Regions from separate parts of the Nocardioides sp. CCNWLW216 genome, predicted to be linked through region 2. Evidence: predicted binding sites of a transcription regulator. Region 2 holds the regulator's gene; the other holds the start of a gene.
What was found. Region 2 encodes LexA, which represses DNA repair genes until DNA is damaged. Its sites were predicted from a motif close to TCGAACANNTGTTCGA; they were not measured.
Positions count from the first base shown of each region.

Region 1 (15,271 bases), on a different contig from region 2:
GAGGTCTGGCCGGAGGCGGTCGACAACCTCGCATCGGCCGTGCGGGCCGGCATGTCGCTGCCCGACGCGCTGTCGGCGCTCGGCACCCGCGGACCCGAGCCGCTGCAGGAGCCGTTCGCCCAGTTCGCGCTCGACTACCAGGTCACCGGGCGCTTCGGCGACTGCCTCGACCGGCTGAAGGAGCGGCTGGCCGACCCCGTCGGCGACCGGGTCGTCGAGGGGTTGCGGATCGCTCGCGAGGTCGGGGGCGGCGAGCTCGGGCGCCTGCTGCGCAACCTCTCGGGCTACCTCCGCGACGAGGCCCGCACCCGCTCCGAGCTGGAGTCGCGCCAGGCCTGGACGATCAACGGCGCCCGCCTGGCCGTGGCGGCTCCTTGGCTGGTGCTGCTGATGATGTCCTTCCAGCCCGACGTGATCGGTCGCTACGGCTCGACCACCGGCGTCGTGGTGCTGGCCGTCGGCGCCGGGACCTGCGTGGTCGCCTACCGGCTGATGATGCGGATGGGGCGGCTACCCGTCGACCGGCGGATCCTCTCGTGACGCCGGCGGTGTGGGGCGCGCTGCTCGGCGGGCTGGCTGCGGGCGGGCTGCTGCTCGTCGCGAGCCGGGTCCTGGCGTTGCGCCGTACGCCGCTGTCGGTGCGGGTGCTGCCCTACGTCCGCGACCTGCCCCAGGTCGAGCGGCTCGGCGGTCGGGTGGCGTCCTCGACTCCGGCCGCGGTGGGAGTGTTCGGCCCGGTGCTGCGGTCCGGCGCGGACCTCGTCGAGCGGGTGCTCGGCGGGGCGACCTCCGTACGCCGCCGCCTCGAGCGGGCCGGGCTCGACACGAGCGTGCACGACTTCCGGGTCGAGCAGGTCCAGTGGGGGCTGGCCGGCTTCGCCGTGGCCGCCGCCTACGCGCTGGTCAAGGCGCTCACCGATCCTGGCGGCGTCGTCCTCGGGCTGGTGCTCTGCGCGATCGGCTTCGTGCTCGGCGTCCTCGGCCGCGACACCCACCTCTCCAGCCAGGTCAAGGCGCGCGAGCGACGCATCCTGGCCGAGTTCCCGACCCTCGCCGAGCTGCTCGCCCTCGCCGTCGCCGCCGGCGAGGGACCGGTCGCCGCCCTCGACCGCGTCGTACGACGCAGCGGCGGCGAGCTCTCCGCCGACCTGGCCCGCGTGCTCGCCGCCGTCCGCACCGGCGAGCCGGTGGCGGCGGCCTTCGACCAGCTCGCGACCCGCACCGGACTGCCCCTGGTCGCCCGCTTCGCCCAGGGCGTCTCGGTGGCGGTCGAGCGCGGCACCCCGCTGGCCGACGTGCTGCACGCCCAGGCGGCCGACGTACGCGAGGCCGGGCGTCGCGAGCTCATCGAGGTCGCCGCCCGCAAGGAGGTCCTGATGATGCTGCCCGTCGTCTTCCTGGTGCTGCCGATCACAGTGCTGTTCGCGTTCTGGCCCGGCGTCCTCGGCCTCTCCCTGACCGCTCCCTGACCCCACAGATTGGAACCACGATGACCCGCCTCTGCCTGCTCCTGCTGATGGCCCTCACCGCCCCGCGGCGCCGCGACGACCGTGGCGACGTGCCCGGGTGGGTGATGGTCGCCGTGATGACCGCCGGGCTCGTGGTCGTGATCGGCGGCGTCGCGCGCGAGCAGCTGTCCGGGCTGCTCAGCGATGCCCTCAGCTCCGTGAGATGACCCGGGGGCGTCGCGACGACGCCGGGTCCGCCGTCGTCGACTTCGTGCTGGTGCTGCTCGTGCTGGTGCCGTTCGTCCTGGGCGTGGTCCAGGTGGCGTTGGTGCTGCACGTCCGCAACACGCTGGCGGCCGCGGCGGCGGAGGGAGCTCGGTACGCCGCGACGGCCGACCGGTCCGGGAGCGACGGGGGAGCGGTCACCCAGGAGCAGGTCGAGGACGCGATCTCCAGTCGGTTCGCCCGTGACGTGTCGGTGTCCCGCACGACGGTCGGCGGCCGGCCGACGGTGGTGGTGACGGTCCGGGCGACGGTGCCGGCGCTGGGGATCGGGGGACCGGGGGTGGCGCTCGAGGTGAGCGGACACGCGGTGGAGGAGGAGCCGTGAGGCGCGATGAGGCCGGCAGCGCGGTCATCGAGCTGGTGTGGGTGGGCATCCTGCTACTGGTGCCACTGCTGTGGATCGTGCTGTCGGTCTTCGAGGTCCAGTCCGGGGCGTACGGCGTCACCTCGGCCGCCCGGGCCGCGGGCCGGGCCTACGCCCTCGCGCCGGACGACGCGGCGGGTGAGGAGGCCGCCCGGGCCGCGGCCCGGCAGGCGCTGGCCGACCAGGGGCTGCCCGACGACGCCCCGCTCGACGTCACGGTGACCTGCACGCCGTACCCCCGCGACTGCCACAGCGGGACGTCGGTGATCACGGTGCGGATCGCGTCGAGCGTGGATCTGCTGGTGCCCGACGTGCTGGGCGGCGGACGCCCGTCGTTCGCCCTGGACGCGACGCACGCGGTGCCGATCGGGCAGTACCAGGAGGTCGGCCGTGACCCGGCGCCGTGACGAGTCGGGCCAGGTCACGCTGCTGGTGATCGGGTTCGCGATGGTCATCGCGATGGCGGTCGTCGTCGTGGTGGACGCCTCAGCGGCCTACCTGCAGCGCTCCGGCCTCGACACCCTCGCCGACGGGGCTGCGCTACGTGGCGCCGACCTGGGCGCGACGGGCGAGGACGTCTATACCGGTGGGGTGCCGGGCGACCGGCTCGCCCTGACCGACGCCGAGGCCCAGCAGGCGGTGGAGGAGTACCTCCGCTCACTCGACGCCTACGCCAGCTATCCCGGCCTGGTCGCGCACGCCACGGTCACCGGCGGGGACACCGTGCGCGTCGAGCTCACGGCGCCACTGGACCTGCCGCTGTCCATCCCCGGCTCACCCGGAGCCGGGTCGGTGCGGGCCACCGGCTCCGCGGTCTCGTCATTGGACGCTGGCTGATGAGGGCGACGCGCGCCGCCGCTTGCGTGCTGCTCCTCGGTGGGCTGCTCGGCTGCGGTGGGGACGAGCAGTCGGAGGCGCTGTACGCCGTGGGCTCCGACCACGCGCTCTGCACGCCGTCGGAGGACACGGCCGCGCACACCGAGGGGTTCGACACCTTCGCCAACCGCGGCCCGGGGCCGCTGACGGTGGACCGGGTCGAGTGGCCGACCACGGGCGACGTCGACCTCGACTCGGTGCGGGTCTTCCAGCGCACCGAGGACGACGCCTTCGCGACCGTCGGACTCTGGGCGGGGCTGCCCGGGACGGCGCTGACGGGGTCCCCCCGGCGCGCCTGGGAACGGGCCGTGCCCGCCGAGGGCGCCGAGCTGCGCGAGGCCGACCCCGACGAGGGCTACCTGGTCTTCGTCGTGGGGCTGACCGGGACCGACGGCACCGGCGGCCCGCTGACCGTCCACTTCACCGACGCCGACGGCCACCGCGGCCGGGCGACGTCCCTCGTCGAGCTGACCGTCGCGGAGCGCTGCGGCCAGGAGTAGGGGCGGGACGATCAGAGAGCCGGCAGCGGCCAGGGGGTCGTCCTCGCCATCGCGATCGCCCGGCTGCGGACGAACGGGTCGGCCTGGTTGTAGAGCCAGGGGCGGCCGAACCAGACGAAGCCGTCGACGTACGTCGCCGCGGCCTTCCGGACGTCGGCGGGGAGGCCGTACTCGGCGCTGGCCGGCCGGGCGGTCGGCGGGATGCCGAGGGTCACGCAGCGCTTCATGGTGACCCGCGTGCAGACCCGGGCGTTGTCGTTGATCGTCGAGCCCTTGGCCGGGATCACCTGGGACCACGACATCGGGCGGCCGCTCTTGGCGGTCTCGACGATGAAGTGCTTGGTGCCGAAGCCGTCGCGGCGCAGGATCTCGGCGATCCGCACCCCGTGCCGGATGTTCTCGACCGGGCCGTTGTAGTGGGTGGAGTCGAGAGCGAAGCCGCGGGCGTACTTCACACCGGTCGCCTTCAGCAGCTGCGCGCAGGTCTCCGGGTTGCCGCCCCGGCCGTTCTGGCACCAGTCGGCCGCGCCTGCGTCGAGGTAGACGCTGGTGCGGGGGAGGGCGGAGAGCAGCTGGGTGGCCCAGGTCATCAGCCGCGCCTTCGCCGCCTTGTCGGGCGAGCACCACAGGAACGGCATGTCGGGCTGCATCACGACGGCCATCGGGGTCGAGCCGATCCCGACGGCGAGCTCGCGCATCCAGCGCTTGTAGCTGCGCTTCTCGGCCGCGGTCGAGCGCCGCTGGCAGGCCTCGCCCTCCCACGGCTTCATCCGGAAGACGGCGATCTGGACGAGCTTGTCCGGGTCGCCCTCCTGGGACGAGGCGATCCACTTCGTGACCTGGTCGCGGATCGAGCTGTCCGGCACCCAGGCGCCGTACCACTTGGTCTTGGGGCGCAGGGCGATCTTGCCGAGCAGCTCCCGGGCCGTGCCGGTGGACCGCTGGTACGACGCGCTGACGTGCTCCTGCGGGCCGTCGTACACGCCCCAGAGCCGGCCGGCGAGCGGGTTCGTCGGGTTCTCCGCGTGCGCCTGCTGCGCCTGCTGCCACACCTCCGGGGCCGCCACCCGAGCCTTCTGGAGGGTCGTCGGGGCGGGCGGGGAGACGCTGCTCGCGCTCGACGTCGGGCCGGCCACGAGGGCGGCGACGACGGTCGCGAGAGCGAGGAGTCCGGCGGTACGACGGCTGCGGCGGGTCATGCGGGCCTTCCGAGTTGAGGATCGAGTCGACATCGGCACGTCGCCCGCTCGCCTGAGGACAACGAGGAAATTGAAACGTGCACAAGTGGGTCGTGTGCACGGAATGCGGGAAAGTGCTTGACCTCACGTCCGCTTGAAGTTCTTGACTGGGCGTCATGACCGCCCAGATCACCGCCGAGATCACCGCACTCCTCGAGGACGTCGCCGCGGGGATCACCGCGCGCGATCCCGACCGCTGCGTCGCCCGCTTCGCCCCCGACGCGCGCTCGGTGATCGCCAACGGAGCGCGCGCGGTCGGACGCGAGGCGATCCGGGCCGCCCACGTCGCGGCCTTCGCGGCGGGCGGACCGCCGCGGTCGGCGCGCTTCGTCGTCCTCGACCTGCACTTGCCGCGCCCCGACCTGGCGATCGTGACGACCGGCGCGTACGCCGCCGGGCCGGAAGATGAGGTCGACCTCGACCACCCGCCGACGGTCGTCACCTGGACCCTCGTCCGGGAGGACGACGGCTGGTGGGTCGCGGCGCGTCAGTTCACGCCGGTCCGCTGACCGACCGAGCCCGATCGGGCGCGCCCTCGTCGTACGGGAGGATGATGGGGCCGACGTGGGGTACCGACCAGGTCCGCACGAGCCGTCCACCGCCGTCCGACGTACCCGGGAGCGAGACCATGAACCGAGTCCTGGCCACCGCCCTGGCCGTGCTGCTGCTGGCCCTCGTCGTGCCCTCGACCGCACCGGCCGCCGCCGCGACGGCGGAGCAGCGCTACTCGAACGCCGCGTTCTCCTCCACCAACGCCCAGCGCGAGCAGCGTGACCGGGCGGAGCTGCGGAAGAACAGGTGCCTGACCCGGTTCGCGGTCAAGCAGGCGAAGCGGATGGCGCGGCAACGCGAGATCTTCCACCAGGACCTCGGGCCGATCCTGCGCCGGTGTGGACTGAGCATGGTCGGCGAGAACGTCGCCGTCGGCTACACGACCGGCCGCTCCGTCGTCCGCGAGGGCTGGATGAAGTCCGAGGGGCACCGCGCCAACATCCTCCAGCCGCGCTACCGGCTGATGGGGATCGGCGCGCGCAAGGCCGGCGGCAGCTGGTACGTCGCGCAGGTCTTCGGCCGCAAGTAGGCGCGGCCACCCACCCGGCCGTAACCTTGCTCCTTGTGGCAGGCCGAGATTACGACGTAGAGGTCAAGCAGCTCCAGGCGACCATGGGGACCATCGGTCAGGTCATGGACCTGGACGCGATGCAGCGCGACATCGCCGACCTCAGCGACCAGGTCGCCGCCCCCGACCTCTGGGACGACGTCGACCGCGCCACCCGCATCACCGGCCAGCTGTCCACGCTCCAGGGCACGCTCGACCGCTTCAACGAGCTCCTCGGCCGCATCGAGGACGTCGGCATCATGGCCGAGCTCGCGACCGAGGAGGGTGACGCCGACTCGCTCGCCGAGGCCGAGCGCGAGCTCGAGCGGGTCAAGAAGGCCGTCGAGTCGCTCGAGGTCCGCACCCTGTTGAACGGCGAGTACGACGCCCGCGAGGCGCTGGTCTCCATCCGCGCCGGCGCCGGTGGCGTCGACGCCGCCGACTTCGCCGAGATGCTGATGCGGATGTACGTCCGCTGGGCCGAGCAGCACGACTACAAGGTCGAGGTCTACGAGACGTCGTACGCCGAGGAGGCGGGGCTGAAGTCGGCCACCTTCGCCGTGCACGCGCCGTACACCTACGGCACCCTCTCGGTCGAGGCCGGCACCCACCGCCTGGTGCGGATCAGCCCCTTCGACAACCAGGGTCGCCGCCAGACGTCGTTCGCCGCCGTCGAGGTGGTGCCGGTGCTGGAGCAGACCGACGAGATCGACGTGCCCGACGAGGAGATCCGCGTCGACGTCTACCGCTCCGGAGGGCCCGGCGGCCAGTCGGTCAACACCACCGACTCCGCCGTACGCCTCACGCACATCCCGACCGGCACGGTCGTGTCCTGCCAGAACGAGAAGAGCCAGCTGCAGAACAAGGCCAGCGCCATGGTCGTGCTGAAGGCCAAGCTGCTCGCGCTGAAGAAGGCCGAGGAGAAGGCCCACCTCGACTCGATGCGCGGCGACGTCCAGGCGTCGTGGGGCGACCAGATGCGCAACTACGTGCTGAACCCCTACCAGATCGTCAAGGACCTCCGCACCGGCTACGAGGAGGGCAACCCCTCCTCGGTCTTCGACGGTGACCTCGACGGGTTCCTCGAGGCCGGCATCCGTTGGCGACGTGGCGCCGAGAAGGCCGCCGAGAACTGATCGCCTCCGCGCGGGTAGGGTCCCGACCTGTGTCGCGCATCCTGCTCCGGGCCGGGAAGAGCCCGTTCCAGGTCCTCAGCCCGGAACGCAGCCTGGCCGTCGGTGGCGGCACCGGCGTCTTCGGCGCCAACTCCGGCAACCTGCTGTTCTCCTCCGCGGTCCACCGGACGGTGAGCGTGCCCGGAGCCGAGGTCGTCACGGACGGGTTCGTGCTCCAGAGCACCAAGAACCCCCGTCGGCTGGCGGCGTACGTCGACGAGCGCTTCGACCAGCTGGTCCTGCCGTTCGCCAACGCGTTCCGTCCGTCGTTCGCCCGCTACCTCGACACCTACTCCGAGCTCATCGAGCACCTCCACATCCCGGTCGTGGTCGTGGGGGTCGGGGCCCAGATGGGCTTCAACGCCCGGCGACCTGACGCGGGCCCGGAACTCGACGCCTCGGTGACCCGGTTCGTGCGGGCCGTGCTCGACCGCTCGGCGTCGATCGGCGTACGCGGGGAGCGCACCGCCGGCTACCTCGAGCAGCTCGGCTTCCCGGCTCCGCTCGTCGACGTGATCGGCTGCCCGTCGCTGTTCACGAGCGTCGACGGATTCACCGTCGAGCCGCGTGCGGTGGACGCGAGCAGCCGCATCGACCTCACCTACACCGGCGGCATGCGCTCGCTCGTCGACCGCAGCGTCGTCGAGTACCCGCGCCTGGAGTTCGTGGCGCAGGAGCACCACCGGCTGCGCTTGCTGCTCCGCGGCGAGGACCTCGACACCTACGACGGCCACGGCCCGCTCGGCACCGGCCATCCGCTCTACCGTGAGGACCGGATCCGCTTCTTCGTCGATGCCCGTACCTGGGTCGACCACCTCCGCGACTTCTCGTTCGCGTTCGGCACCCGGATCCACGGAGCGATCGCCGCGATCCTCGCCCGCGTCCCGGCCGTCGTGATGTCGTACGACTCGCGGACCCTCGAGCTGGCGCAGTATCACGGGATTCCCTACCGCGAGTTCACGGGCATGCCGTCCGGCGAGGACCTCTCGGTCCGCGAACTCGCCGAAGGCGCGGACTACACCGAGTTCGCCGCCCGCTTCCCCGGCCTGGCCGCGCACTATCGCGCCTTCCTGGAGACCAACGGGGTCGAGCACATCTGGGCCCCCGGCGCCGCCAACCCCGCGTACGACGCCCGCCTCGCCGCCCTCGACCTGCCTGGCCCGGTGCGCGTGGTGAAGCCGCGGCGCTTCCGCCGGCCGAAACCGCTCGAGCCGATCAAGCGGACGTCGGTGTCCGAGCTGTCGGCCCTGCGCCGCGCGGAGTCCTCCCCCCGCTGACCTCTGCCTCGCCCCGGGGCTCCGACGGTCCCCGCCGGTGGTCGCCCCCCGCCGCCGGTCCCCGCCGCCGGTGGTCTCTCCCGTGAAGGACGAAGTCCTGAGCGCCCGTCGAGACCCCCGCAGCCCTGCCGCTGACCTCGTTCGAGCCGGCCTCTGCCGCGCCGTCTGCGCTTGACACCAGGCCGGTTCAAAGACTTTTTACAGAGACAAGGGGGCTCACCGTCCGCGGTGATCAAGGGCCATCACGAGCCTGCTTCTAGCTTTCGGTCACCTGGGGTCGACCGTTCGAACAAGGTTGTGAACAACCCTCGCATTCGATCACCTGTTCGACTAGAATGAAGGCATGGCTCGGGACCTCGACGACTGCGACACCGCCTCGGCGGTGCTGTCGTACGTGCGCGCCCGACGCACCGCCCAGCTCCAGGCCGAGGCCGACCAGCTCGCCGCCGCCGTCACCTGGGCCGGCATGCACTCCACCGACTCCCTGCACGATGCCGCCGCGGCGTGGGTGCCGGGCTGCGAGGACGAGATGGCCATCGCCGGACCCGGCGCACCCCTGATCGCCGAGCTCAGTGTGCTGGAGTTCTCCGCCGCGCTCGGCCTGTCGTCGGACTCGGGGCGGATCTACCTCGGACACGCCCTCGAGCTCGCCCACCGACTCCCCAGGGTCTACGAACGCGTCCAGTCCCTCGACCTGCCGGTGTGGAAGGCGCGACGGATCGCGGCGGAGACCATCGACCTCCCCGAGGACGGTGCCGAGTTCGTCGACCTTCACGTCGCCGCGACCGCACACAAGATCTCGATCGCCCAGCTCGACCGCACCATCGAAGAAGCGCGGACCCGTTTCGACCCCGAGGCCGCGGCCCAGCGGGCGCGGGATGCGGCCGAGGTGCGGCACTTCGACATCGAGGTCCAGCAGGTCTCGTTCGACGGCCATGTCGAAGTCCGCGGAACGTTGGACCTGGTCGACGCACTGGATCTGGAGGACGCGGTCGCTCGGGGTGCGACCCACCTCGGCACCATCGCCGACGGGCTCTCCCTCGACGTACGCCGGTCCATCGCCGTCGGTGACCTCGCTCGACGCCAGCTCACCCTGGACCTCAACGCCGAGCCCGACCCGGACCGGAAGCGACCCCGGCAGGTCGTCGTGCACGTGCACCTCGCCGATGCCGCCATCGCGCGGGTCGAGAACACCCGGTCGATGATCTCGGTCGAGCAGGTCAAGAGTTGGTGCCGGGACGGAGAGAGCCAGGTCGTCATCAAGCCGATCATCGACCTGGCCGGCCACGTCCACGTCGACGCCTACGAAGTCCCCGACCGGCTCAAAGAACGCCAGGCCCTGCTTCAACACTCCTGCGTGTTCCCGTGGTGCCGCCGCCGGGCGAGGTCCTGCGACCACGACCACGGCAACCCAGCATCCAACGGCGGTCCGACGTGCGACTGCAACATCGCACCACTCTGCCGACGACATCACCGCGCCAAGACCCACACGCGGTGGCGCTACGACAAGGTCGATGACACGACGTTCGTCTGGCGCAGCCCGAACGGACTGACGTTCAGACGCGACCACACCGGCACCACCCCGCAGCCCTGACCGAGAACCTTCGGCAGGGCTACGGGCACGCTCGTCGTCGATCTGCGCGGACGACCATGCCCAGGACGGCGCTGCCAGCGGCTCCGAGGAGCACGCCGGTCGCGTTGAGGAGCACGCCGTCGACGTCCGCGGCCCGACCGAGGAAGTACTGCGCCACCTCGATGGACACGGAGAGCACGAGTCCCGCCAGGCCGCCGAGCGCGAGGCCGGTCCGCGCAGCGGTGGTCCGGGACTGGAGGGCCAGGGCTGTGACAGACCAGCCAAGAGGAATGAACAGGGCGATGTTGCCCAGGACGTTCACCAGGCCAAGGGTCTGGTCGTCGTTGCCGAGCTTGCGTCGGATGCCCACGCCCGGGCGAAGGCTGGTCGTCCGCTGGTCGCTCCGCCGGTGGGGGTGATGACGAGGATCGCGCCCACGGTGACGGCGGCCAGGACCGCGGCGGCCCGGGCCGCGCCCCTGCCGGAGAAGGTCGAGACGGCGACGAGAAGGGCGAGGCCGACCACACCGACCAGCACGGCCGGGATCGGCGCGCGCGGAAGGTAGCGCCACACCTCGTCGTCGAGCAGGCGCCACGTGTGCCCGTCGCGCCGGGGACCGTGGACCGGGATGGAGGCGTGGCGGGCCGGGGTGCCGGCCCGCCACGGGGACATCCGCTTCAGTTGCAGCCCTGGTCGTCTCGTCGACCGCGACATACGGGGGCCTGAGGCGCGCGACGCCGAGCAGCTCCAGGAGCTGCTCGGCGTCGCGTGTGGGGGAGTCGGTCAGTGCTTCAGCTTGACCACCGTGGAGCGGCCCCCGACGACCAGTCGGGCCCGGCCGAGCTTGCCGAGCGCCTTCTTGCCGGCCTTGGTCTTGACCAGGCGGACCGTGCTCTTGCCGGCCTTGACCCGGTAGCTCGCCTTGGCCAGGACGGTGCCCTTGGCGATCTTGCGACCGCCGACCTTGACCGTCTTGACCGCGACCAGCGTGGCCGTGCCGACACAGGTGGTGCCGGTGGCACAGGAGACCGTCGTGCGAACCGCCTGCGAGGCGACCAGGGCGGCGGCCGAGACCGGGCTGGCGACGGTGACGACCGGGGAGGTCGTGACCGGCGCGGTCGGCGTCTTCGGACCCGTGGGGGCCGAGGTGTCGACGTCGATCCGGGCCGAGCTCGCGTTGTCGGCCGTGCTCGCCTCCGGGCTGGTGGTGCTCGCGGTCGCGGTGTTCACGACCACCGTGTTCGCGCCGGCGCCGGTCTGGTTCCGCAGCGACAGGCACTGCAGGAACAGGTCGGCCTGGAGCGGCTCGGAGGTCGGGTTGAGGAACTTGAACACGCGGACCACCGGGCGCGGGTCGTTGCCGAGGGAGACCAGGCCGGCCTCGGCGTCGTACCCCGCGACGACGCCCTTGGCGTCGGACGCGCAGGACACGGTCACCTCGACGGTCTGGCCCGGCTCGACCGTGACGCTCTGGCGGACCTGCTGGAAGCCCAGCGGGTGGGCGTGACCGGCGGCCTGGCTGGTGGTGCGGCTCAGGCAGCGCATCGAGAAGTCACCGCTGGTGGCGGCACCCTCGACGGTCCAGGTCCAGCCGGTGTCACCCTTCGCGGTGCTGGTGAGCACCCGGGCGACGCCGTCCAGCAGGTAGCCGGGCTGGATCGGCACCTGGCCGGCGGTGCAGGACAGGTCGACCGTGGTGCGGCCGCTGATCTCCTGCGTGGCGGTCACCGGGTCGGAGATCACCAGCGCGTGCTGGTGGCCCTGGACGGTCTCGCTGGTGTCGCTGACGCAGACCTCGAACGCCTTGCCCTGCGCGCGGCCGGAGGACTGGTTGGTCATGGTGACCTGCCAAGTGCCGGCGGCGGTGGCACGGGACTCGGTGATGCGGACGTCGGCCGGCGAACCGGTGCCCTGGTCGACGTGGTCGATGCGGCCGGAGCCGTCGGTGACCACGTAGCCCGGGGCGCACGAGACCTGGACGGTGCGGGTCTGGCCGGCCTCGAGGTCGACGTGGACCTCCTGCTTCTGCACGTCCAGCAGGTGCTGGTGCGCCGGACCGGTCGGCAGCGCGTCGACGGTGGCCGTGACGGTGACCGCCCGGCTGGCGCCGCCGGCCAGGGTGCCGAGCTCGCAGGTGACGGTGGCGCCCGCGACGGTGCAGGGCGCCTGCGCCGAGACCAGCGTGACACCGGTCGGGAGCGTGTCGCGGAGCACGACGTGCTCGGCGTTGCCGACGCCCTTGTTGGTCGCCTTCAGCGTGTAGGTGACGGTGTCGCCGACCCGCGGTGCGGCCTTGTCGACCGTCTTGGTCATCGCCAGGTCGGCCTGTGCGCGGACGACCGGGGTGGTGGTCGAGTCGCTGCCGGTCACCGCGGTGCCGTCGGGGCCGTTGCCCCGCGCGGTCGCCGTGTTCTTCACGACCCCGGCGTCCAGCTCGGCGTCGGTGACGGTCCAGGTGAGCGGGCCGCACGCGGTCTTCTCGCCGACCTCGAGGGAGCTGCTGGCGCAGGTCGCCGGCCCGATCTTCGGGTCCGCTACGGTCACGCCGTGCAGCGGCACGGTGCCGGTGTTGGTGACGGTGAACGAGTACTCGATCGTGTCACCCGCGTCCGGGCCGTTGCCGTTCAGGTCGCGCAGCGCGCCCGCCTTCTTCTGCAGGCTCAGCGCGGCCCGGCCGACCACCGGGGTGGTGACGGTGTCGCTGTCGGTGACCTTGGTGCCGGCGGGGGTGGTGCCGGTCGCCGTGGCCGTGTTGACCACGGCACCGGAGGTGACGTCGTCCTGGGTGATCGTGTAGGTCACCGGGGTGCACTCCACGGACTCGCCCGGAGCCAGCGCGCCCGTCGGGCAGGTGACCGGACCGGCCTTCGGGTCCGCGACCGTGATCGGGTTCAGCGTCACGGTGCCGACGTTGGTCACCGAGAAGGAGTAGGTGATCGTGTCGCCGGCGTCGGTGCCGTTCCCGTCGAGGTCCTTGACGGCCGAGGCCGCCTTGACCAGGTCGATCGCCGGGGCGGTCGCGACCGGGGTCGTGACGGTGCCGGGCGAGGTGACCTTGACGCCCGGGGTCGCGGTGCCGGCCGGCGTCGTACCCGTGGCGGTCGCGGTGTTGTCGACCTTGCCGTTGTTCACGTCGTCCTGGGTGAGCGTGTACGACGCGGGGCCGCAGCTGATGCTCGCGCCGGGAGCCAGCTCACCGGTCGGGCAGGTGACCGCGCCGACCTTCGGGTCCGCGACCGTCACCGGGTTCAGCGGCAGGTTGCCGGTGTTGGTGACCTTGAACGAGTAGGCGATCGTGTCGCCGGCGTCCGGGCCGTTGCCGTCGAGGTCCTGGACCGCCGAGGCGGACTTCACCAGGGTCAGCTCCGGGCGGGCCGGCACGGCGGTGGACGTGGAGTCCTTCGCCGTCAGCTTGGTGCCGCTCGGGGCGGTGCCGGTCGCGGTGGCGGTGTTGTCGACCTTGCCGGCGTTCACCTCGGCCTGGGTGATCGTGTACGCCTTCGAGGTGCAGGTGGCCGAGGCACCGGGGACCAGCGGGCCGCCGGGGCAGGTGACCGTGCCGACCTTGTCGTCGCTCACGCCGACCGAGGTCAGGGTGACGTTGCCGAGGTTGGTGACCTTGAAGGAGTAGGTGATCGTGTCACCGGCGTCGGCGCCGTTGCCGGTCTTGTCGACGATCGCCGAGGCGGACTTGTCGAGGTCGAGGGCGGGAGCGGCCGGGAGCACGGTCGAGGTGGAGTCGGGGCCGGTGACCTTGGCGCCGGTCGGGGTGGTGCCCGTGGCGGTGGCCGTGTTGTCGACCTTGCCTGCGTCGACGTCGGCCTGGGTCAGCGTGTAGCTCTTCGAGGAGCAGGAGAGCGAGGCGCCGGGGACCAGGGCGGTCGTCGGGCAGGTGACCGTGCCGACCTTGGCGTCGGTGACGGTGACCGGCTGCAGCGTCAGGTTGCCGGTGTTGGCGACCTTGAACGAGTAGGTGACGGTGTCGCCCACGTCGATGCCGTTGCCGTCGCTGTCGGCGACGCTGCCGGCCGTCTTGTCGAGCTCGATCGCGGCGGTGGCCGTGAGGAGCGTGGTGGTGGTGTCGGCGTCGGTGACCTTGGCGCCGCTCGGGGCGGTGCCGGTCGCGGTGGCGGTGTTCTCCACCTTGCCGGCGTCCACGTCGGCCTGGGTCAGCGTGTAGGCCTTCTGCGTGCAGGAGACGTTGGCGCCGGGCAGGAGGGCGGTGGTCGGGCAGGTGATGGCGCCGACCTTGGCGTCGGCGACGGTGACCGGCTGCAGGGTCGTGCTGCCGGTGTTCGTCACCTTGAACGAGTAGGTGATCGTGTCACCGGCGTCGATGCCGTTGCCGTCGGTGTCGGCGACGGCCGAGGCGGACTTGTCGAGCGCGATCGCCGGGACCGAGGTGATCACGGTCGAGGTCGAGTCGGGGTCGGTGACCTTGGTGCCGCTCGGGGCGGTGCCGGTGGCGGTGGCGGTGTTGTCGACCTTCCCGGCGTCCACGTCGGCCTGGGTCAGTGTGTAGGTCTTCGGCGAGCAGCTGACCGAGGCGCCGGGGGCGACCGCGGTGGTCGGACAGGTGATCGCGCCGACCTTGGCGTCGGCGACGGTGACCGGCTGCAGGGTGACGTTGCCGGTGTTGGCGACCTTGAACGAGTAGGTGATCGTGTCACCCGCGTCCACGCCGTTGCCGGTCCTGTCGGTGATCGTCGAGGCGGTCTTGGTCAGGTCCACGGCCGGGAGCATGGCGACGGTCGTGGTGACCGAGGACGGGGCGGTGACCTTGGTGCCGCTCGGGGCGGTGCCGGTGGCGGTCGCGGTGTTGTCGACCTTCCCGGCGTCCCGGTCGGCCTGGGTCAGCGTGTAGGTCTTCGGCGAGCACGAGATCGAGGCGCCGGGGGCGACCGCGGTCGTGGGGCAGGTGACCGTGCCGACCTTGGTGTCCGTGACGGTGACCGGCTGCAGGGTGACGTTGCCGGTGTTGGTCGCCGTGAAGGTGTAGGTGATCGTGCTGCCCGAGAGCGTGCCGCCCTTGACCAGCGAGATCGCCGGGTTGGCGGTCACCGCGGTGGTCACGGAGTCGGTCGCGGTGACGACGGTGCCGGTCGGGCCGGTGCCGGACGCGGTGGCCGTGTTGTCGACCTTGCCCGCGTCCACGTCGGCCTGGGTCAGCGTGTAGGTCTTCGACGTGCAGGTGCGCGAGGCGCCGGCGGCCAGGGTGCCGGTGGGGCAGGTGATGGTGCCCAGCTTCGGGTCCGAGACGCCGACCGACGACAGCGTCACGACGCCGGTGTTGGTGACCTTGAAGCCGTAGGTGATGGTGTCGCCCACGTCCGGGCCGTTGCCGTCCAGGTCGGCGATCGCCGAGCCGGTCTTGGTCAGGGTGATCCCGGGCTTCAGCGGCACGTTGGTGAAGGTGCAGACCACGTTGGTGCCGGT
Region 1 covers NZ_JBBBBJ010000001.1:776,545-791,815, forward strand. The annotation lists gene V7S47_RS03675 (type II secretion system F family protein) at 1-540, shown strand, start outside; gene V7S47_RS03680 (type II secretion system F family protein) at 537-1,469, shown strand; gene V7S47_RS03685 (hypothetical protein) at 1,490-1,675, shown strand; gene V7S47_RS03690 (TadE/TadG family type IV pilus assembly protein) at 1,672-2,058, shown strand; gene V7S47_RS03695 (hypothetical protein) at 2,055-2,504, shown strand; gene V7S47_RS03700 (pilus assembly protein TadG-related protein) at 2,488-2,934, shown strand; gene V7S47_RS03705 (hypothetical protein) at 2,934-3,473, shown strand; gene V7S47_RS03710 (glycoside hydrolase family 6 protein) at 3,485-4,672, opposite strand; gene V7S47_RS03715 (YybH family protein) at 4,828-5,220, shown strand; gene V7S47_RS03720 (CAP domain-containing protein) at 5,340-5,792, shown strand; gene prfB (peptide chain release factor 2) at 5,828-6,946, shown strand; gene V7S47_RS03730 (polysaccharide pyruvyl transferase family protein) at 6,976-8,262, shown strand; gene V7S47_RS03735 (HNH endonuclease signature motif containing protein) at 8,606-9,856, shown strand; gene V7S47_RS03740 (VanZ family protein) at 9,876-10,205, opposite strand; gene V7S47_RS03745 (hypothetical protein) at 10,154-10,507, opposite strand; gene V7S47_RS03750 (DUF7507 domain-containing protein) at 10,619-15,271, opposite strand, start outside.
Region 1: a site for LexA is predicted at 8,577-8,592, ahead of V7S47_RS03735 (HNH endonuclease signature motif containing protein). Genes of this name have one in related genera too.

Region 2 (15,271 bases):
AAGCCCGCGACACCACTCCTCCGTCACGGCCACTCGACCACCGAAAGCCCGCGACACCACTCCTCCGTCACGGCCACTCGACCACCGAAAGCCCGCGACACCGCTCCTCCTCGCGGGGGGTATCGAGACCAGGAACGCCGCAGGGGCGGGGCCACCTGGCCCCGCCCCTGTCTTCCCCGGCCCGTCAGCCGGGGTCGAGGCGGCTGACGAAGTCTGTGGTGGCGCTACTCGGTGGGGACCCGGAGCTGCTGGCCGGCCACGAGCACCGTGGAGTCGAGACCGTTGAGACGCTCGATGCGGGAGATCATCGAGCGGACCTGACCGTCCTCGGAGGCGTCGGCCGCGATCTCCCAGAGGGTGTCGCCCGTGCCGACCGTGACTACGGTCGTCGACTCGACCGCGCCGGGCTCCGGCGTGGCCACCGAGCCAGCAGCCAGGACCAGCCCGATCCCGAGCACCACCGCCAGGCCGAGCAGGAACACCACGAGCCGTCCGCGGCGGGTGAGCCGGAGCTCCCCGCGGGTCGTCGACAGGGTGCTCAGTCGGACGGGGCTCAGCTGGATCGTGCTCATTGGGACCTCCTGGGGAAGTGGCGGTCAGCCTCGGTGCCTGACCACAACCGCATGTCTAACGGCGGCCACCGACAGTCCGGTGCGGGCCAGCTGGTCGATCAGACGTTCGATCGAACATGTGTACGAGGCTAGAGCAGGTGTTCGAACGAAATCAAGGGCTCGACGAACATTTGTTCGAACATGGTCGGCCCGACACGCCGTTCGAACACGTGTTTGAAGCGGGGCGGTCGGATCGGTACGGTGTGGCCCACGAGCATCCCGGCGAAAGGCGTCACCATGGCCAGCAAGAAGAACGTCAGCGAGCTGCCCGACGGGCCGCCGGACGCGACGGGCCTGACCCCGCGTCAGCAGCGCGTGCTCGCCCACATCAAGGACAGCATCGAGAAGCGCGGCTACCCGCCGAGCATGCGCGAGATCGGCGACGCCGTCGGCCTCACGAGCTCCTCGAGCGTGGCTCACCAGCTGAAGTCCCTCGAGGAGAAGGGCTTCCTCAAGCGTGACCCGCACCGACCGCGGGCGCTGGAGGTCTTCCTGCCCGAGGTGATGGCCGCCCGCCGCACGCTCTCCAGCGCCGAGGAGACGTCGTACGACGAGACCGGCCTCGGCGACTCCGCCCCGACCCCGGCCAACGTGCCCCTGCTCGGCCGGATCGCCGCCGGCGGTCCGATCCTCGCCGAGGAGCGCTACGAGGAGGTGTTCCCGCTCCCCCGCCAACTGGTCGGCGAGGGCGAGCTCTTCCTGCTGGAAGTCGCCGGCGACTCGATGGTCGACGCCGCCATCTGCGACGGCGACTACGTCGTGATCCGCAAGGAGCAGACCGCGGAGAACGGTGACATCGTCGCCGCCCTGCTCGACGGCGAGGCCACCGTGAAGACCTTCAAGCGCAAGGACGGGCAGGTCTGGCTGATGCCCCACAACGAGGCCTACGACCCGATCGACGGCACCCACGCGACGATCCTCGGCAAGGTCACGGCGGTGCTGCGACGAGTCTGATCCGGGTGGGTGGGCGTGCGAGGATGGCGCGTCCGCCCTCCCCTTGGATGGAGATCTCGTTGCGCGCTCGTCACCGTTCGCTGCTCGCCACCGTCGGCGCCGTCGCCGTCGCCGCCGCCCTGTTGAGCCCTCCCGGGGCTGCGCGCGCGGCTGACGACCCCGCCGTCGTGCCGATCACCGAACCGACCGGGGCAGCCGACGCCACTGCCCGCGCCGTCGAGGTGCTCGAGCAGGCCGACGAGATCGTGAGCGGTGAGGTCGACGGCCGGGACGCGAGCCTGGCTCTGCTGGAGCTGGCCCGCACACGCTCGGCCCTCCCCGCCGCACGCCGCGCGGAGGCCGATCGGATCCTGGCCCGTCCGACCGACACCCCGGACACCGACGCCGGCGGCCGGTTCGGCTACGCCGCCAACGCACTCCCGACCCAGGCCTGCCAGGGCGGCTTCTGCGTGCACTGGGCCCGCGCCACCTCCGACGCCCCGGACCTGACCGACGCCGACGCCAACGGCCGGCCCGACTACGTCGACCGGGTCTTCGCGACGCTGCTGAAGGTCAGTGGCACCTACGTCGCCGCCGGCTACCGCAAGCCGGTCTCCGACCGGACCCGCGGTGGCGGGACCAACCAGTTCGACGTCTACCTCGTCGACACCGGCCGCGAGGGCCTCTACGGCTACTGCGTCCCCGAGGGCGTGACGTCCAGCACCCAGCGCAGCGCTCAGGCCTACTGCTCGCTCGACAACGACTTCGCCAGCAAGCAGTTCCCGGCCAACACCCCGGTCCACAACCTGCAGGTCACCACGGCCCACGAGTACTTCCACGCCGTCCAGTTCGCCTACGACATCACCGACGACCTCTGGTTCCTCGAGTCGACGGCGACCTGGGCCGAGGACGAGGTGTACGACGCCGTCAACGACAACATCCAGTACCTCCGCAACAGCCCGATGTCGCAGCCGCGCACCCCGATCGACAAGGGCCAGGACCTGCGCGTCTACGGCAGCTGGATCTTCTTCCGCTACCTCAGCGAGCTGGAGCCGGGCTCGCGCGGCGGGATGCCGACCATCGTCCGGGACATCCTGACCAAGGCCGCCGGACCGGCGTACTCGCTGCAGGCGGTGCGAGCGGTGCTGAAGGAGCGTGGTCGGTCGATGACGGCCACGGTCGCCCGCTTCTCGGCGGCCAACCGGCACCCGGCCCGCAGCTACCGCGAGGGCGCCCGCTACCCCGTGACCCGGCCCGAGGGCACCGCGCGCGTCGCCCGCAACCAGCTCCGCCGCGCGTCGCTGAAGCTGAACCACCTCAGCAGCGGCACCGTGCGCTACCGGCCCGGCAAGCGGACCAACCGGGCGAGCACCCGGCTGCGGATCGCGGTCGACCTCCCCCGCCGGACCCGGCCGACCGCCGCCGTGGTCACGGTGCGCCGGGAGTCGGGCAAGATCTCCTCTCGCCTGGTGCGCCTCCGGCCCTCCGGGGCCGGCCTCCTGAGCGTCCCCTTCGTCGACGGCCGGATCGCCTACGTCGACGTCACCCTCGTCAACGCCGGCACCCGCTACGCGTGCGGCCGCGGCACGGTCTACTCCTGCCAGGGCCGTTCGCTCGACGACGGCCTGCGGCTGCGGGTGCGGGTGCGCGCCGTCACCCGCTGAGCGGCTGCCGGATGAACAACGCGTGACGTCCGCGGTCAGGGCGTCACGCGGACGCTGACGGGTCGTTGGACGATCCGTGACCGCCTCCGGACCTGACCACGTCCTGCCGCTGCCCCGCCGTACCGTGCTCGCCACCGGCGCGGCGGGGACCGCGCTCACGGCGACCTCGCTGGTGGCCGGCGAGCCCACCGCGGAGGCGGCGCGCCCCGGCGCCCGCTTCTTCCGGCACGGCGTCGCCTCCGGTGACCCGCTGCCGCACCGGGTGGTGATCTGGACCCGGGTCACGCCGACCCCGGCCGCACAGCCCGGCTCCGGCAGGGGCCCTCGGGTCCGGGTCGGCTGGGAGGTGGCGACCGACCGCCGGTTCCGGCGCGTCGTACGACGGGGTGCGTTCGCGACCGGTCCGAGCCGCGACCACACGGTCAAGGTCGACGTCACCGGGCTGGAGCCGGCCCGCTGGTACTACTACCGGTTCACCTACCGCGGCGCCCGGAGCCGTCTCGGCCGGTTCCGCACCGCCCCGGCCCACGACGCGCTGCCCGGCCACGTCCGCTTCGGGGTCGTGTCCTGCGCCAACTGGCAGGCCGGCTACTTCGGGGCCTATCGCGGGCTCGCCGCCCGCGACGACCTGCACGCGGTCGTGCACCTGGGCGACTACTTCTACGAGTACGCCCCCGGCCAGTACGGCGCCGGCGCCGACGACACCGACGTACGACGGCACGTGCCCGCGAAGGAGGTCGTCAGCCTCGCCGACTACCGCCGACGACACGCGCAGTACAAGACCGACCCGGACCTCCAGGCCCTGCACGCCCGCTACCCGTGGATCGTCACCTGGGACGACCACGAGGTCACCAACGACCAGTGGAGCGGCGGTGCTGAGAACCACACGCCCGGCGGGGGCCTGAACGGCGAGGGCGACTTCCGGCGGCGCCGCGCCCGGGCCCACCGGGCGTACGACGAGTGGATGCCGGTCCGCCTCGACGGCACCGCCCGGCTCGGCGACGGCGACCGGCTGTTCCGCCGGCTGCGCTTCGGCCAGCTCCTCGAGCTGAGCATGCTCGACCTGCGCACCTACCGCAGCGAGCAGGTCTCGACCCCGGCCGTCGACGCCGGCGTCAGCGATCCCGACCGCACGATCCTGGGCGGCCGGCAGCTGGCCTGGCTGAAGTCGTCGCTGAGCCGCGAGCGGGCGCAGTGGAAGATCGTCGGCAACCCCGTGATGATCGCGCCGCTCGGCCTCGGCGGGCTCCCCGACGAGCTGATCGCGCCGCTCAACTCCTTCCTCGACCTGTTCCCCGAGGACGGGGTCACCATCAACACCGACCAGTGGGACGGCTACACCGCCGACCGCAACGAGATCTTCGGCCACCTGCGCGACCACCAGGTCACCGACACCGTCTTCATCACCGGCGACATCCACGGCGCCTGGGCCGCCGACCTGCCGTACGACGCGTCGACGTACCCGCTCACGGGGTCGGCCGGCGTCGAGTTCGTCTGCACGTCGGTGACCTCCAACAATCTCAAGGACGCGCTCGGCACCCCGCGCCGCAGCCCGGTCAACCTGGCCGCCGAGCAGGCGATCCTGGCCGCCAACCGGCACCTGAAGTACCTCAACTTCGACGACCACGGCTTCTCCGTCCTCGACGTGACCCCGGAGCGGGCGCAGATGGACTGGTACGTCATCGGCTCCCGGAGCACGCGCCGCACGCCGGTCACCTGGGCCCGGTCCTTCCAGACCCGGGCCGGCACCGGGCGGGTCGTGGCGGTCGACCGGCCGGTGGGTCGCTGATGTGCCGGGACGGCACCCCGGGTGCCTTCGAGCGCGGACTGGCCGAGGTCCGCACGGGGCGTCGTACCCTCCTGCAGGCGGGTGGCGCCGGACTGGTCTTCTCCGCCGTCGCGGGGCTGCCCGAGGTCGCCGAGGCGGCGGTGCGCACCGGTCGCCGGGCCTACGTGCTGGTCATCGACGGCTGCCGGCCCGACGAGATCGACAGCGGCCTGACCCCGAACCTGCGGGCGCTGCGGGACGGCGGCCTGCGGTTCCCGCGGGCCTCCTCGATGCCGATCGCGGAGACCATCCCCAACCACGTGATGATGATGACCGGGGTCCGGCCCGACCGCAGCGGCGTCCCCGCCAACGCGGTCTACGACCGGCGTGAGAGGGCGGTCCGCGACCTCGACCGGGCCTCCGACATCCGGGTCGACACGATCATCGAGCGGCTGAACCGGCGTGGGCTGCGGACCGGGACCGTGCTCAGCAAGGAATACCTGTACGGCGTGTTCGGCGGCCGGGCGACGTACCGCTGGGAGCCGGCGCCGATCATCCCCGTCTCGGGACACGCCCCCGACCTGTTCACCATGCGCGCGGCCCTGGACATGCTCGACGACCTCGACCCGCACCTGATGTTCGTCAACCTCGGCGACATCGACCGGTTCGGCCACGTCGACCTGACCGGCGGGTCGCTGAAGGTGCTGCGTCGTACGGCGCTGGTCGGCACCGACCGGCTGGTGGGGCGGTTCGTGGACCGGCTGAAGGAGACCGGGCGCTGGGAGCGCTCGATGGTGGTCGTGCTCGCCGATCACTCGATGGACTGGTCGACGCCGGGCAACCTGATCTCCCTGCAGCCGGTGCTGGCGGCCGACCCGTTCCTGGCCGGCCGCTTCGTGATCGCCGACAACGGCGGCGCGGACCTCGTCTACTGGACCGGTCCCGCCTCGCAGCGCAGCCAGGCGGTGGCCCGGATCCGGCGGCACGCGGCGGCCGTCCCGGGCGTGCTGGCGTCCTACGACCGTCGTACCAAGGGTCTGCGGCTCGGCCCGGAGGCCGGCGACGTCGTCGTCTACTGCCGGGCCGGTTGGCGCTTCAGCGACCCCGACCCGACCAGCAACCCGATCCCCGGCAACCACGGCCACCCGGCGACCCGGGCGATCCCGTTCTTCATCTCCGGTGGGCACCCGGTGGTCCCGCGACGCCGGGCCTCGTCGGCCCACGCCCGGACCGTCGACGTCGCACCGACCGTCGCCCGGTTCTTCGGCCTGCGCCGGCCGCGGCGTGGCTGGGACGGTCGCTCGCGGCTGTGAGCGTCGGCATCCGGCCGACGGATCCGGCCCCGGCGGTCGAGCGGTGAGGCCACATCATCAGCCCCCGGGTCGGTGCATCGAGCACCGCCACTCCGGGCGCACTGTCCGGACACGCGGTGCGGCGGTGTGCTGTCCACCGGAACGGCCCTCGGCCGGGTGGACCACTCACCGTCCAGGCCTCGCCCCGCGACGACTCAGCGGGCGGTGGCGGACAGGCGGGCCAGTGCCTTGCGGACGACGGCCGGGTCGGTGGTGGTCCACATCGGCGGCAGGCTGGAGCGCAGGAAGCCGCCGTAGCGGGCGGTGGCCAGTCGCGGGTCGAGGACCGCGACAACGCCGCGGTCGGAGGTGGTGCGGATCAGTCGGCCCGCGCCCTGGGCCATCAGCAGGGCGGCGTGGGTGGCGGCGACCTGCATGAAGCCGTTGCCGCCGGCCTTGTCGGCGGCCTTCTGGCGCGCCGACATCAGCGGGTCGTCGGGCCGCGGGAACGGGATCCGGTCGATGAGCACCAGCTGGCAGGTGTCGCCCGGGACGTCGAGGCCCTGCCACAGCGACAGGGTGCCGAACAGGCAGGTGTGGGGGTCGGCGACGAACTGCTTGGCCAGCTCGGGGAGCTGGGCGTCGCCCTGGGCGAGGGTGGTCAGGTGGGGCAGCCGCTCGCGGACCGCCTCGGCCGCGGTCTCGGCGGCCCGCCGCGACGAGAAGAGCCCGAGGGTGCGGCCCTCGGCGGCGTCGACCAGCTCGACGATCTCGTCGAGCTGGGCCTTCACCAGCCCGTCGCGACCCGGGGGCGGCAGGTGGCGGGCGACGTAGAGGATCGCCTGCTGGCCGTAGTCGAACGGTGAGCCGACGTCGATGCCCCGCCAGGGCAGGCCGGTGCCGGACGCGTGGGCGTCGGCGGGCGCACCCTCCAGGACCCGCTCGGTCGGCTTCAGCCCGACACCGGTCGCGACCGCCCCGAAGTCGCCGCCGAGCATCAGGGTCGCCGAGGTCATCACGACGGTCTTGTCGGTCAGCAGCTTGTCGCGCATCGTGCCCCAGACCTGCAGCGGCGCCACGCACAGCCGCGGCGGGATCCGCTCGGTGCCCTCCCCCATCCACAGCACGTCGGCGTCGGAGAAGGCGGCCATCCGCTCGGCGGTCGCGAACACCTCCTGCACGGCGCCGCGCGCCTGGGTCCGGCCGGCGTCGGCGTCGCCGTCCTTGTCGGGCTTCGGGTACGCCGAGAAGCAGGCCCGCGAAGCGTCGCGCACCAGCACCAGCGCGTCGGCGAGGTCCTCGGGCACCACCTCGAACCGGCCGGCCGTGGCCTCGCCCATCGCCGCCCGGAGCGCGTCCGCGGCGTCGGCCAGGTCGTCGGCCTCGGAGCCGTCGACGTAGCGCTGGGAGCGGCGCGCGGAGCGCTCCACCTCGGCCGCCCACAGCTCGTCGGTGGCGGCCTGGGTGACCCGGGCGGTCAGCTCGTGGGCCTCGTCGACGACGACGACGTCGTAGTCGGGGATCATCGGGACCCCCTCGATCGCGTCGATCGCCAGCAGCGAGTGGTTGGTGACGATGAGGTGGGAGCGGTGGGCCTTCTCCTTGGCCAGCTCGGCGAAGCACTCCTGGCCGAACGGGCACTTGGCCGCACCGAGGCACTCGCGGTGGTTGACGCTGACCTGGCGCCACTCGCGGTCGGTGTGGCGCGGGGCGTGGTCGCGCTCGCCGCTGCCGCCGTCCTCGGCCGTCTTCTCCGCCCAGGCCCGCAGCTCCAGGATCTTGGCGCCCATCGAGCCCTCGGGCATCTGCACCAGCGCCCCCTGGTCGTCCGGGACGCCCTCGCGGACCCGGTGCAGGCAGGCGTAGTTGGACCGGCCCTTCAGCACGGCGTACGACGTGTCGACGCCCGGCGTGCCCTTGACCGCCTCGGCCAGCCGCGGCAGGTCGCGCTCGACCAGCTGGTGCTGCAGCGCGAGCGTCGCGGTGGCCACCACGACCCGCTCGCGGTGCAGCAGGCTGGGCACGAGGTAGCCCAGCGACTTGCCCGTGCCGGTGCCGGCCTGGACGAGCAGGTGGCGCTCGTCCTCCATCGCCGCGGCGACCGCCTCGGCCATCGCGACCTGGCCGTCGCGCTGCTGACCGCCCAGCGCCTCGACGGCGGCGGTCAGCACCTGCGTCACGGCGGGGGTCTCGGGCACCCGTGAACCCTAGACGCCCGGACCGACGCCCGCGGCGGCTGTCCCCAGGCCGCCGCGGGAAGCCCCGGTGGACTGGGCTAGAACCGCAGGTGCTCCAGGTAGAGCCGACCGACAGCGGCGCTGGTGAGCGGGCTGACGTCGGGGGTGTCGTTCTCGACGATGTACTCCTCGACGCGGTGCCGGCGCAGGATCCGGGCGAAGTCCACGACGCCGGTGCCGAGGTCGCTCATGTCCCCGGTGGCGGCGTCGCGGTCCTTGACGTGGAACTGGCGCACCTCCTGCGGAGCCCGCCGTACGACGTCGATGGCGAAGCGGTCCGGATCCGCCGCGCCGGTGTTCACCCCACCCGTGTAGGCCCAGTAGAGGTCGACCTCCAGGTGCACCAGCCGCGGGTCGAGCCGCTCGGTCAGGACCTCCCACGGCGTCACCCCGCCGCCCAGGTCGGTCGTGAACTCGTGGGCGTGGTTGTGGTAGCCGTAGCGCAGGCCGTAGCGCTTGGCGAGGGCCGCCTCCTCGTTCATCCGGTCGGCCCAGCCCTGCCACTCGGCGAGGCTGTTGGAGGCCAGGTAGGGCACCACGACGTAGCGCTGGCCCAGGGTCGCGGCGTTCTCCAGCTTGGTGCGCAGCGCGGTCCGGTCGGCGCTGAGGCCGTCGTGGCTGGACGTGGCCCGGATGCCGAGCCCGTCCAGGAAGGTGCGCAGCTGGGCGGCGGTGCGCCCGTAGTAGCCGGCCAGCTCGACGCGGGTGTAGCCGTACTGCGCGAGCCGCTGCAGCACGACGTCGAAGCCCGCCTGCCCGCCCAGGGCGGCGCGCAGCGTGTAGAGCTGGATGCTGATCCTGTCGTGCGGCACGCCGCGCGAGCGGCCGTCCCCGTGGCGGCCGCCCGCGGCGGCGGGCGAGGCGAGCCCCGACCCGACCGCGGCGACCCCGGCGGCACCGAGCGCCGCTCCCCTGAACAGCGAGCGGCGACTGGCGCCCTTCTCCTCCAGCGAGCGGCGCAGCGCGCCCTCGCCGTCGTAGCCGAAGCACATGACGGTGGTTCCTTCCCGAGAGAGTGGTGGTGCAGGTGAGTCAGTCGTCGGTGGCGAACGCCGCGTCGAAGGCGGCCGTGGGGGCGTCGAAGGCGAGTCCGCGCACGAACTCGAGGGCCTCGGGCGCACCGCGCAGCCGGTCCATGCCGGCGTCCTCCCACTCGATGGAGATCGGGCCGTCGTACCCGATCGTGTTGAGCATCCGGAAGCACTGCTCCCAGGGCACGTCGCCGTGGCCCGTGGAGACGAAGTCCCAGCCGCGCCGCGGGTCGGCCCACGGCAGGTGCGAGCCGAGCCGGCCGTTGCGGCCGTTGCCGGTCTGCCTCTTCGCGTCCTTGCAGTCCACGTGGTAGATCCGGTCCTGGAAGTCCCAGAGGAACCCGACCGGGTCGAGGTCCTGCCAGACGAAGTGCGACGGGTCCCAGTTGAGGCCGAACGCCTCGCGGTGGCCGATCGCCTCCATGGCGGCCTTGGTCGTCCAGTAGTCGTAGGCGATCTCGGACGGGTGCACCTCGTGGGCGAAGCGCACGCCGCACTCGTCGAAGACGTCGAGGATCGGGTTCCAGCGGTCCGCGAAGTCGCGGTAGCCGGCGGCCACCATCTCCTCGGTGGCCGGCGGGAACATCGCGACGTACTTCCAGATCGAGGAGCCGGTGAAGCCGACGACGGTCTTCACGCCGAGCCGCTGAGCGGCCCGGGCGGTCATCTTCATCTCCTCCGCGGCCCGCTGGCGGACGCCCTCGGGGTCGCCGTCGCCCCAGATCCGGGACGGCAGGATCGCCTGGTGGCGCGCGTCGATCGGGTCGTCGCAGACCGCCTGGCCCTTCAGGTGGTTGGAGATCGCGAACAGCTGCAGCCCGTGCTGCTCGAGCAGGTCGAGCCTGCCCTGCACGTAGGCGTCGTCCTCGGCCGCCTGCCACGGGTCGAGATGGTCACCCCAGCAGGCGATCTCGAGGCCGTCGTACCCCCAGCCGGCGGCCAGCTTCACGACCTCCTCGAAGGGCAGGTCGGCCCACTGGCCGGTGAACAGGGTGATCGGGCGGCTCATGTCGGGATCTCCTGCCAGGTGCGGGTGTCGGAGCTGGACTCGACGGCGGCGAGCACGCGCTGGACCTGCAGGCCGTCGGCGAACGTGGGAGCGGGGTCGGTGCCCGCGGCGATCGCCTTCACCAGGTCGACGACCTGGTGGGTGAAGCCGTGCTCGTAGCCGAGCCCGTGGCCGGGCGGCCACCAGGCCTCGACGTACGGGTGCTCGGGCTCGGTGACCAGGATCCGGCGGAAGCCCGCGGTCTCGGCCGGCTCGGAGGCGTCGTACAGCTCCAGGACGTTCATGTCCTCGAAGTCGAAGGCCAGCGAGCCCGCCGAGCCGTTGAGCTCGATCCGGATGGAGTTCTTGCGGCCGGTCGCGAACCGGGTGGCCTCGAAGATGCCGAGCGCGCCGCCGGTGAAGCGGCCGATGAACACCGCGGCGTCGTCGACGGTGACCGCGCCGCGGTCGCCGTCGGCCGTGGGCCGCTCCTTGACGAACGTCTCCAGCTGCGCGGACACCTCGAGGATCCGGTCGCCGGTGATGTGCTGGGTCAGGTCGATGATGTGGGCGCCGATGTCGCCGAGCGCGCCGGAGCCGGCCTTCTCCTTGTCGAGGCGCCAGGTCAGCGGGGCGTCGGGGTCGGAGATCCAGTCCTGGAGGTACGACGCCCGCACGTGCCGGATCTCCCCGATCCGACCCTGCTCGACGAGCCGGCGGGCCAGCGCGATCGCCGGCACCCGCCGGTAGGTGAAGCCGACCATCGCCCGCACCCCGCGCTCCGCGGCGGAGGCGGCGGCCGCGGCCATCTCCTCGGCCTCGGTCACCGAGTTGGCCAGCGGCTTCTCGCACAGCACGTGCTTGCCGGCGGCGAGCGCGGCGATCGCGATCTCCGCGTGGGTGTCCCCCGGCGTGCAGACGTCGACCACGTCGATGTCGTCGCGGGCCACGACGGCCCGCCAGTCGGAGGAGCTCTGGGCCCAGCCGAGCCGGTCGGCGGCGTCAGCCGCGCGAGCAGCGTCGCGCCCGACGGCGACCGTCATCACCGGGTCGAGCGGCAGGTCGAAGAATCGGGGCGCGCTGCGCCAGGCCTGCGAGTGGGCGGCGCCCATGAAGGCGTGCCCGATCATGGCGACGCGCAGGGGTCGAGCGGGGTCGGTCATCAGGGATCCTCCCGGATGGGGGGCGTGCCCGCCCCGGGAGAGAGGGGCGGGCACGCCATTCGTGGGCGACGGTCAGGAGTCGAAGCAGAGGTCCCGGTACTCGGCCACGTTGTCGGCCGAGACCACCGGTGCGTTCAGCACGACCCGCTTCGGCACCTCGACCTGGACCAGGTCGGAGAGCCCCTTGCCCTGGGCGATCAGTCGCGCCAGCTTGATGCCGTCGGCGGCCTGGGTCGGCGGGTAGATGACCGTGGCCTCCATCTCGCCGGCCTCGATCCAGTCCATCGCGTTGCAGGAGCCGGCGCCGCCGATGAAGGCGAACTCGTCGCGCTCGGCGGCGTCGAAGGCCGCCTTCACGCCCACGCCCTGGTCGTCGTCGTGGTTCCAGATGATGTCGATCTTGTCCTCGGCCTGCAGCAGGTTCGCCGCGACCTCCTCGCCGGACTCGACGGTGAACTCGGCGGCGACGCGACGGTCGACCTCCTGGTCGCACGCCTCCAGCGCGTCCGCGAAGCCCTGCGAGCGGTCCTGGGTCAGCGGCAGCGCGTCGATGCCGGCGATCTCGGCGATGACCGGGTCGGAGATGTCGTTCTCCTCGATCAGGCCGCAGGCGTAGGTGCCGGCCGAGACGCCCATGCCGTAGTTGTCGCCGAGCACGGTGGTGCGGGCGGCGAACGGCGAGGAGAACTCGCGGTCGACGTTGATCACCGGGATGCCGGCCTCCATGGCCTGGATGGCGGTCTCGGTGAGCGCGGCACCATCGGTCGGGAGGAGCACGATCGCGTCGACGCCGTCGTTGATGAAGGTCTCGACCTGGGCGATCTGCGCGCTGGGGTCGTTGGTGCCCTCGGCGAACTTCAGCTCGATGTCGTCGTACTTCTCAGCGGCCTCCTGGGCGCTGCTGTTGATGGCGGCGAGCCATCCGTGGTCGGCCGCCGGACCCGAGAAGCCGATGGTGACCGTGTCGCCGGTGTCGTCGTTCGAGCTCACCGTGCTGGCGGTGGTCTCGTTGTCACCGGAGTCCTCCGGCTCGTTGCTGGTGCAGGCGCTGAGCACCAGGCAGGCGACCGCCGCGACGGCGACGCCGACGAGCGGGCCCCGGCGACGCGGAAGGGGACGTGCGGACATGGTTTCTCCTCGGGTTGTGTGGTGCTGGACGGCGTGGGCGGGTGCCACGCCGCCCTAGGTGGTGTGGGAAGAACGGCCGGCGAGGCGCTGCTGGAGCAGCACGGCGACGACGATGATCAGGCCCTTCGCGACAGCCTGGGCCGAGCTCGAGAGGTCGTTCTGGACGAAGACGTTCGAGAGCGTGGTGAAGATCAGCACGCCGAGCACGGTGCCGACGATCGTCCCGCGGCCACCGCTCAGCAGCGTGCCGCCGATGACCACCGCGGCGATCGCGTCCAGCTCCCAGAGCGTGCCGTGGGTCGACGACCCGGTGGTGGTCCGGGCCGTGATCATGACGGCGGCGATGCCGCAGCACAGGCCCACCAGGCCGAAGATCATCACCGTGTGCCGGCGGACGTTGATGCCGGCCAGACGAGCGGCCTCGGGGTTGCCGCCGACCGCGACGGTGCGACGCCCGAACGTCGTGCGGTTGAGCAGCACCCAGCCGATCACGGAGACCAGCGCGAACATCCACACCAGCATCGGAATGCCGATGAGGTCCGCGCGGAAGAAGTCGGCGAAGCCGTCGACCTTGACGATCTGGGTACGCCGGTCGGCGATGATCTCGGCGAGTCCGCGGGCCGACGCCAGCATGGCCAGGGTGGCGATGAACGACACGATGCCGCCGTAGGCGACCAGCAGGCCGTTCACGAGCCCACACGCGACGCCGACGAGGAGCGCCGTGCCGACCATGACGATCCAGTGGATGTCCTCGGCCATGGTCTGGGTGGCGAGGGTGGTGCACCAGACGCTGGCCAGGGCCGCGATCGCGCCGACCGAGAGGTCGATGTGGCCCGCGGTGATGACGAAGGTCATGCCGATGCTGACGACGCCGATGACCGAGGCCAGGCGCAGGATCGTCAGGAGGTTGTCGACGCTCGCGAAGTTGTCGCCCGCGGTCGCGACGCCGACCACGCACAGCACGATCAGGGCGACGACCAGGCCCAGGTTGCGCCCGACCCCGCTGCCCATCACCGCGGCCAGCGAGCTCTGGGGAGTCGCGGTGTGGAGTGCGGCCTTCTCGACGCGCACGCTGTCCTGGCTCATGCCGGAACCTTTCCTTCCATGACGAGATCGAGGACCGTGGCCTCGTCGATCGCAGTAGCGGCGGACTCGTGGACGACGGCGCCCTCCCGGACGACGAGCACCCGGTCCGCCAGGCCGAGCACCTCCTCGATCTCGCTGGAGACGACCACGACGGCGACGCCGCGATCGGCCAGGGACCGGACGAGCTGGTAGATCTCCGAGCGGGCCCCGACGTCGACGCCGCGGGTGGGCTCGTCGAGGAGCAGGACCCGGCACTCGCGCATCAGCCAGCGGGCGAGCACGATCTTCTGCTGGTTGCCGCCCGACAGCGTGCGGACCGCCCGGGTGACCCCGGTCGGACGTACGTCGAGGCTGGTGGTCAGTGCCTCGGCCTCGCGCTGCTCCGCGCCACGGTCCAGGAACCCGAACCGGGCGAAGCGCGACATCGACGAGACGGTCACGTTCTTGAAGACGGCCTCGTCGAGCAGCAGGCCCTGGCTCTTGCGCTCCTCGGGTGCGAGCCCGATCCCGGCCCGGACCGCGCGGTCCACCGAGCCCCGGCGCAGCGGCTTGCCGTCCACGGCGACCGTGCCGGCCGAGGAGCGGCGGGCGCCGTACACGGTCTCGAGGATCTCGGAGCGTCCGGCGCCGACCAGGCCCGCGAGCCCGACGATCTCGCCGGCGTGGACGGTGAGGTCGACGTCGCGGAAGACGCCGGCGTGGGCCAGCCCGCGCACCTCGAGCACCGGGGCGCCCCGGTCGCGCTGCTCCGCGGAGCGCTCGGGGAAGACGTACTCGATCGAGCGGCCGGTCATCAGCTGGATCAGCCGGCTGGTGGGCGTCTCCTCGACCGGCAGCCCGGTGGCGACGGTGACGCCGTCCTTCAGCACGGTGATCCGGTCGCCGATGGCGCGGATCTCCTCGAGGCGGTGGGAGATGTAGACGATGGCGACGCCCTCGGCGGTGAGGCCGCGGATCACTCGGAAGAGGTTGTCGACCTCGCCCTGGTCGAGGACCGCGGACGGCTCGTCGAGCACCAGGAGCCGGGTGTCGTGCGAGAGCGCCCGGGCCATGCTGACGACCTGCTGGCCGGCCGGCGAGAGGTCACCGACCAGGCGGTTCGGCGAGATCTCGGCGTGCCCCAGGCGGGCGAGCAGGTCGCGGACGATGCTGTTGGTGCGCTGCCGCTGCGTCAGGCCGCCACGGGAGAGCTCGTGGCCCAGGAACACGTTCTCCGCGACGCTGAGATGCGGGACCAGGTCGAGCTCCTGGTAGATCGTCGCGATGCCGGCCTTGATCGCCGCCATCGGGGAGCCGAGGCTGATCTCCTCGCCGTCCCAGACGATGGTGCCCTCGTCGGGCTGGTGGGCCCCGGCCAGCACCTTGATCAG
Region 2 covers NZ_JBBBBJ010000018.1:20-15,290, forward strand. The annotation lists gene V7S47_RS25190 (LysM peptidoglycan-binding domain-containing protein) at 225-572, opposite strand; gene lexA (transcriptional repressor LexA) at 849-1,565, shown strand; gene V7S47_RS25200 (MXAN_6640 family putative metalloprotease) at 1,625-3,208, shown strand; gene V7S47_RS25205 (alkaline phosphatase D family protein) at 3,285-4,997, shown strand; gene V7S47_RS25210 (alkaline phosphatase family protein) at 4,997-6,289, shown strand; gene V7S47_RS25215 (ATP-dependent DNA helicase) at 6,484-8,466, opposite strand; gene V7S47_RS25220 (sugar phosphate isomerase/epimerase family protein) at 8,544-9,497, opposite strand; gene V7S47_RS25225 (sugar phosphate isomerase/epimerase family protein) at 9,538-10,545, opposite strand; gene V7S47_RS25230 (Gfo/Idh/MocA family protein) at 10,542-11,687, opposite strand; gene V7S47_RS25235 (substrate-binding domain-containing protein) at 11,760-12,815, opposite strand; gene V7S47_RS25240 (ABC transporter permease) at 12,870-13,901, opposite strand; gene V7S47_RS25245 (sugar ABC transporter ATP-binding protein) at 13,898-15,271, opposite strand, start outside.